Regions from separate parts of the Pelomonas baiyunensis genome, predicted to be linked through region 2. Evidence: predicted binding sites of a transcription regulator. Region 2 holds the regulator's gene; the other holds the start of a gene.

Region 1 (3,407 bases), on a different contig from region 2:
GCCTTCTTTTCCTTCATCTCGACTTCGGTGGCAGCACCGACCTTGATGACGGCCACGCCGCCGGCCAGCTTGGCCACGCGCTCTTGCAGCTTCTCGCGGTCGTAGTCGCTGGTGGCTTCCTCGATCTGGATGCGCACTTGCTTGACGCGGGCTTCGATGTCGGCAGCAGCGCCGGCGCCGTCGATGATGGTGGTGTTTTCCTTGCCCACTTCGACGCGCTTGGCTTGGCCCAGGTCAGCCAGCGTGACCTTCTCGAGCGACAGGCCCACTTCTTCGGCGATGACCTTGCCGCCCGTCAGGATGGCGATGTCTTCCAGCATGGCCTTGCGGCGGTCGCCGAAGCCCGGAGCCTTGACGGCGACAACCTTCAGGATGCCGCGGATGGTGTTGACCACCAGGGTCGCGAGGGCTTCGCCTTCGACTTCCTCGGCAATGATCAGCAGCGGACGGCCGGCCTTGGCCACGGCTTCCAGCGTGGGCAGCAGGTCGCGGATGTTGCTGATCTTCTTGTCGAACAGCAGGACAAACGGGTTGTCCAGGATCGCGGCTTGCTTTTCCGGGTTGTTGATGAAGTAGGGCGACAGGTAGCCGCGGTCGAACTGCATGCCTTCGACGACGTCCAGCTCGTTGTTCAGGCTCTTGCCGTCTTCGACGGTGATGACGCCTTCCTTGCCGACCTTGTCCATCGCGTCAGCAATGATCTGGCCGACGTCGGAGTCGCTGTTGGCCGAGATGGTGCCGACCTGGGCGATTTCCTTGGAGGTGGTCGTGGCCTTGGAGGCGGCCTTCAGCTGGGCGACCAGGGCGGCAACCGCCTTGTCGATGCCGCGCTTCAGGTCCATCGGGTTCATGCCGGCGGCCACGTACTTCATGCCTTCGCGCACGATGGCCTGGGCCAGCACGGTGGCGGTGGTGGTGCCGTCACCGGCGTTGTCAGACGTCTTGGAAGCGACTTCCTTGACCATCTGGGCGCCCATGTTCTGGAGCTTGTCCTTCAGCTCGATTTCCTTGGCGACCGAGACACCGTCCTTGGTCACGGTGGGGGCGCCGAACGAGCGCTCCAGCACCACGTTGCGGCCCTTGGGGCCCAGGGTCACCTTGACCGCGTTGGCCAGGATGTTCACGCCTTCAACCATGCGGGCGCGGGCTTCGCCGCCGAAGATCACGTCTTTTGCTGCCATTTGAATCTCCAAATGCTTAAATTGGGGTCAGAGATGAATGCTCTGATTCGGTGAGGGGCAGAGCGCGCGCGACGCGCAGCGGTCGGCCCCGCAAAGCTTTACTTCTGGACGACGGCGAAGAGGTCTTCTTCGCGCATGACCAGCAGTTCTTCGCCGTCGACCTTGACGGTCTGGCCCGAGTACTTGCCGAACAGCACGCGGTCGCCCACGGCCACGTTCAGGGCCACGAAATCGCCCTTGTCGTTGCGCTTGCCCGGGCCAACGGCCAGGACTTCGCCTTGGTCAGGCTTCTCGGCGGCGTTGTCGGGGATGACGATGCCGGAGGCCGTCTTGGTTTCTTGCTCCAGGCGGCGAACGATCACGCGATCGTGCAGGGGGCGCAGCTTCATGGAATCTCCTTGTGTGTTGGAACAGAACCGGCCGCCGAGCCCGAAGGCGGCGGCTTACCGAAACTTGGGACCGCAAGCTGCGGCCCGATTTCGTTAGCACTCAAGAGTGTTGAGTGCTAGCAGCGACTGATTATAGGGACGGAGTTTTGCGATTCAAGGGGCGGCAAGGGTGACCGGATCGCCGAGCGCCGACGTCTTTTGGAGGGCTGGCTACACTGCCGCCGGTGGAAACCAAGTGGCTTGAAGACTTTGTGAGCCTGGCGGAGACGCGCAGCTTCTCGCGGTCCGCCCAGTTGCGCCATGTGACGCAGCCGGCCTTTTCGCGCCGCATCCAGGCGCTGGAGGCGTGGGCGGGTGTGGATCTGGTGGATCGCTCGTCGTACCCGACCCGGCTGACCGCCGCAGGCGCCACCTTGCTGGCCCAGGCGGTGGAGTTGCTCGGCAACCTGCAGGCGACGCGCAACATGCTGCGCAGCCACCAGGCGGCTGACCAGGACATGATCGAGTTCGCCGTGCCGCACTCGCTGGCGTTCTCGTTCTTCCCGCACTGGCTGATGGGCCTGCGCCGCGGCTTCGGGGCCATCAAGTGCCGGCTCAACGCCGCCAATGTGCACGACGCCATGCTGCAGCTCAGCGAGGGCAACTGCGACCTGCTGCTGGTCTATCACCACGCCAGCCAACCCTTGCAACTGGACCCGGAGCGCTACCAGATGGCGTCGCTGGGCCACGAAACCCTGGCGCCCTACGCCAAGGCCGATGCCCATGGCGACCCGCTGTTCCGCCTGCCGGGGCGGCCGGGGCAGAAGATTCCGTTCCTCAGTTATGCCGCGGGGGCCTACCTGGGCCGGCTGGTGGAGTTGATCGTCAAGGACGCTGACTGCGCGCTCAACCTGGACGCGATTTATGAAACCGACATGGCCGAGGGCCTGAAGGCCATGGCGCTGGAAGGCCACGGCTTTGCGTTCCTGCCGGCCAGTTCGGTGCAAAAGGAACTGGCGAGCGGACGCTTGGTGCCGGCGGCGGCTGCCGGCCAGTTCAGTGTGAGCATGGAACTGCGCATCTACCGCGAGCGGCCCGAGCTTTCGCGCCGCCAGAAGCCTGCCTCCTTGGCTTTGTGGGACTATCTGACGTCCGGCGCATGACCCCATCCGCCCTGTGCATGGATCGTGTAAACCCGGATTCGGTCTGAGTTCTTGGCGTGGTCTCCTCACGCTTGTTATCGATAAACACTTCCTGTTGTTGGAGTTTTCATGAAGAAAGTTCTGCTCGTTGCTGCCCTGTTGGCTGGTGTGTCCGCCGCCCAAGCGGACGACACGCTGAAAAAGATCAAGGACAGCGGCGCCATCACCATGGGGGTGCGCGAGTCCTCGGGCCTGTCCTACACCATCGGTGACGGCAAGTACGTGGGCTACCACATCGACGTGTGCGAGCGCGTCATCGCCGACCTGCGCAAGCAACTGGGCGGCAAGATCGACGTCAAGTATCAGCCGGTCACCTCGGCCAACCGCATCCCGCTGACGGTCAATGGCACGGTGGACCTGGAGTGCGGCTCCACCACGAACAACGCCGCCCGTCAGAAGGATGTCGCCTTCGCCGTGACAACCTACGTGGAAGAAGTGCGCATCGCCGTGAAGGCCAACTCCGGCATCACGTCGATCAACCAGCTCAACGGCAAGACCGTGGCCACCACCACCGGCACCACCTCGGTGCAGACGCTGCGCAAGCACGAGCGCGCCACGGGCGTGGACTTCAAGGAAGTGTTCGGCAAGGACCACGCCGACAGCTTCCTGCTGCTGGACTCCGGCCGTGCCGACGCCTTCGTGATGGACGGCTCCAT
Region 2 (3,407 bases):
GGCCTTGCCAGGCGTGTTGGCCGTGGATGTCCAGCAGGTGGTCGGCCAGTTCGCGCAGTTGCGTCAGCGTGGCGGCACCGCCATTGATCCAGGCGCGGCTCTTGCCCGAGGTGTCGATCACGCGGCGCAGCAGCAGCGCGTCGTCCGCGTCAAAGCCCGCGTCGTCCAGCCAGCCGCGCAGGTGGGGCGGGGTGTCGAACTCGGCGCAGATCTCGGCCTTGGCTGCGCCCTCGCGCACCACGCCCGCGTCGCCCCGGCCGCCCAGGGCCAGTTGCAGTGCGTCGATCAAGATGGATTTGCCGGCCCCGGTTTCCCCGGTCAGCACGGCAAAACCGGGCTCGAAGTCGAGCTCCAGCGCGGGAACGATGACGAAGTCCTTGAGGCTCAGGTGCCGAAGCATGGGGCAGGCTTTAAACGTACCAGCGGAGTTTGCGACGCAGCGTCGCGTAATAGGTCCAGCCCTTGGGGTGCAGGAAGCGCACCTGGTGCTGGCTGCGGCGCACGGTGATGGTGTCGCCGTGCAGCAGGCTGGCGAGGCTTTGCATGTCGAAGTTCACCGACGCATCCCGGCCGGCCACGATCTCCATGCGCACCTCGCCCAAGTCGGGCAGCACGATGGGGCGGTTGGACAGCGTGTGCGGCGCAATCGGCACCATCAGCCAGCCGGCAATGCTCGGGTGCAGGATGGGCCCGCCGGCCGACAGTGCGTACGCCGTCGAGCCCGTGGGCGAGGCCACGATCAGGCCGTCGGCCCGCATGTTGGCCACGAAATGCTCGCCCACCGAAATCTTCAACTCCACCATGCCCGCCGTGGCGCCGCGGCTCACCACCACGTCGTTCAGCGCCAGGCCGGTGAAGATAGCCTCGCCGTCGCGCCACACCTCGCCTTCCAGCATGGCGCGCGGCTCCACCTCGTAGTCGCCCGCCAGCACCGGGGCGAGGGACTCGCGCCAGCGCTCGATCGGAATGTCGGTGATGAAACCCAGGCGGCCCTGGTTGATGCCCAGCAGCGGAATGCCATAGGGCGCCATCTCGCGCGCAAACCCCAGCATGGTGCCGTCGCCGCCAATCACCACGGCCAGGTCGCAAACCTTGCCGAGCTCGTCGTGCGAGAGGGCGTCGTAATCGGTCAGCCCGGTGTTGAGTGCGGTGTCGGCTTCCAGCGAAACATCCAGCCCGCTGCTGCACAAAAACTGGGCAATTTCCTCCAGCACCGGCCGAATGCCAGGCGCCTGATGCTTGCCCACGATGGCGACATGTCTGAAGCGCTCGGCCATGCGGCAAATTACACCACAGGGGTCCTGCGGATCCCGGGAGCCGCGGGCCTGTTCATAGAATGGAGAAATGCTCGACGAGCGCTCCAAATCCCTGCTGAAAACCCTGGTCGAACGCTACATCGCTGATGGCCAGCCGGTGGGCTCGCGCACGCTCTCCAAGGCCTCGGGCCTGGAGCTCAGCCCGGCCACCATCCGCAACGTCATGGCCGACCTGGAAGAGTTGGGCCTGATCGCCAGCCCCCACACCAGCGCCGGCCGCATTCCCACGCCGCGCGGCTACCGCCTGTTCGTGGACACCATGCTGACCGCCCAGCCGGGCCTCATCGGCGTGGAAACCGCGCAGCTACAGCCTGACCAACCCCAGCGCGTCATCGCCAGCGCGGCGCAGATGCTGTCCAACCTGTCGAGCTTCGTCGGCGTCGTCACCGCGCCCAAGAAGCCCAGCGTCTTCCACCACATCGAATTCCTGCGCCTGGGCGAGCGCCGCGTGCTCGTCATCCTCGTGTCGCCCGACGGCGACGTGCAAAACCGCGTCATCTTCACCGCGCAAGACCTCACCCAATCCGAGCTGGCCGAGGCCAGCAACCGCCTGAACGCCGGCTACGCCGGCCTCACGCTGGAAGCGGTGCGCGAGCGGCTGCGCCTGGAGGTGGACGCCCTGCGCGGCGAGATCGCCGGCCTCATGAGCGCCGCCGTCGAGGTGGGCAGCGAGGCCATGGCCCAGCAGGAAGAACGGGTCATCGTGTCCGGCGAGCGCAACCTGCTCACCGTGCAAGACTTCAGCCACGACATGGGCAGCCTGCGCCGCCTGTTCGACCTGTTTGAAGAAAAGACCCAACTCATGCGCCTGCTGGACACCTCCAGCCGCGCCGAGGGCGTGCGCATCTACATCGGCGGCGAAAGCCAAGTCGTGCCCTACGAGGAACTGTCCATCGTGTCCGCCCCCTACGAGGTGGACGGGCAGGTCGTCGGCACCCTGGGCGTCATCGGCCCCACGCGCATGGCCTACGACCGCATGATCCAGATCGTCGACATCACCAGCCGCATGGTCGGCCAGGCCCTGTCCCAGCGCTGACTAGAATCCGCCGCTCCTCCTGGGGGCCGTTAGCTCAGTTGGTCAGAGCAGAGGACTCATAATCCTTTGGTCATTGGTTCAAGTCCAATACGGCCTACCAACACCTTGCCGCGCACCCGCCTGTGAAGGCGGCCCGGCCACTCCCCAACTCACCACCAGCGCCTCACCCCTTCGGCGTCCAGCGGATGCGCAGCTTGCCGTCCACCACGGTCACGTCTTTGATGAGTTGGCGGGCGAGGGTGCCGCGGGTGGTGGCGTTGTTGATGACGTAAACCGGGTGCGCGCGCAGTTGGCCTTGCACCAGGCTGGGCGCACGTTGGCGCAGCAGCGCGGCGTAGTCGTCGGGCAGGCCGGCGAAATTGAGTTGGGTGATTTGCAGGTCGTCCAGGAACAACTGGCCCTCGTCGGCGGCGTAGCGCGGGCGGGCGGAGAGGCCGATTTGGCCGGTGCGCTCGCGGGTGCCCAGGCTCAGGCGGGCGTCCAGGAGCAGGTGGATGCGGTCGCCGCCTTCGGGCAGCGTGAGTTGCGGGTTGGCAAGTTCCACGCAGGCCACCAGCAGCTTGCATTGCTGCACCGGGAAGCGTGGGTTCAGGCGGGCTTGCAGCTCGGTGGCTTCAATGTCCAGGTAGCCGTTGGCCAGGGGGTTGACCAAGCTGCAGCCAATCAGTGTGGCGGCCAGCGCAGGCAGGACCCAGGCGGCCAGGGTGCGGCGCACGGCGGTGCGGGTGCGGAAGACGGTGGGCATGGCTTGAGTGTGCCTGGGTCGGCTTGCGTGATGAGGCCGGGTCGGCCAAGGCGGACAGCGCGCTGAAAGCGCGGCGCGTTCAGGCCACCCCGGCCGCCTGCAGTGCCCAGCCGGCCGCGGCGCACGCGCCCAGCACCGGCAGCACGCCCCAGCGCAGCCGGATCAGCGCAACACCTGCCGCCACGCCCAGCGCGGTGGCGGCCAGGTCTGGCGGCGCGCTCCAGCCATGGGGGCAGACCACGTGGCCCGCAAAGAACAGGGCCAGATGCAGGATGACGCCCACCACCGCGGCGGTGATGGCCGTGAGCGG

The links. The regulator HrcA, encoded in region 2, represses chaperone genes, less so after heat shock. The targets are predictions, from matches to a motif close to TTAGCACTCNNNNNNNNNGAGTGCTAA.
Region 1: groES (co-chaperone GroES) is a predicted target of HrcA. The motif match lies at 1,664-1,690, and genes of this name have one in related genera.

Annotation. Positions count from the first base shown of each region.
Region 1 is NZ_JBIGIB010000001.1:287,241-290,647, forward strand. It holds gene groL (chaperonin GroEL) at 1-1,181, opposite strand, end outside; gene groES (co-chaperone GroES) at 1,280-1,570, opposite strand; gene ACG01O_RS01160 (LysR substrate-binding domain-containing protein) at 1,795-2,712, shown strand; gene ACG01O_RS01165 (amino acid ABC transporter substrate-binding protein) at 2,821-3,407, shown strand, end outside.
Region 2 is NZ_JBIGIB010000005.1:271,381-274,787, forward strand. It holds gene recN (DNA repair protein RecN) at 1-400, opposite strand, end outside; gene ACG01O_RS18085 (NAD kinase) at 411-1,277, opposite strand; gene hrcA (heat-inducible transcriptional repressor HrcA) at 1,345-2,352, shown strand; tRNA gene ACG01O_RS18095 (tRNA-Ile) at 2,376-2,452, shown strand; gene ACG01O_RS18100 (DUF1439 domain-containing protein) at 2,516-3,097, opposite strand; gene chrA (chromate efflux transporter) at 3,177-3,407, opposite strand, start outside.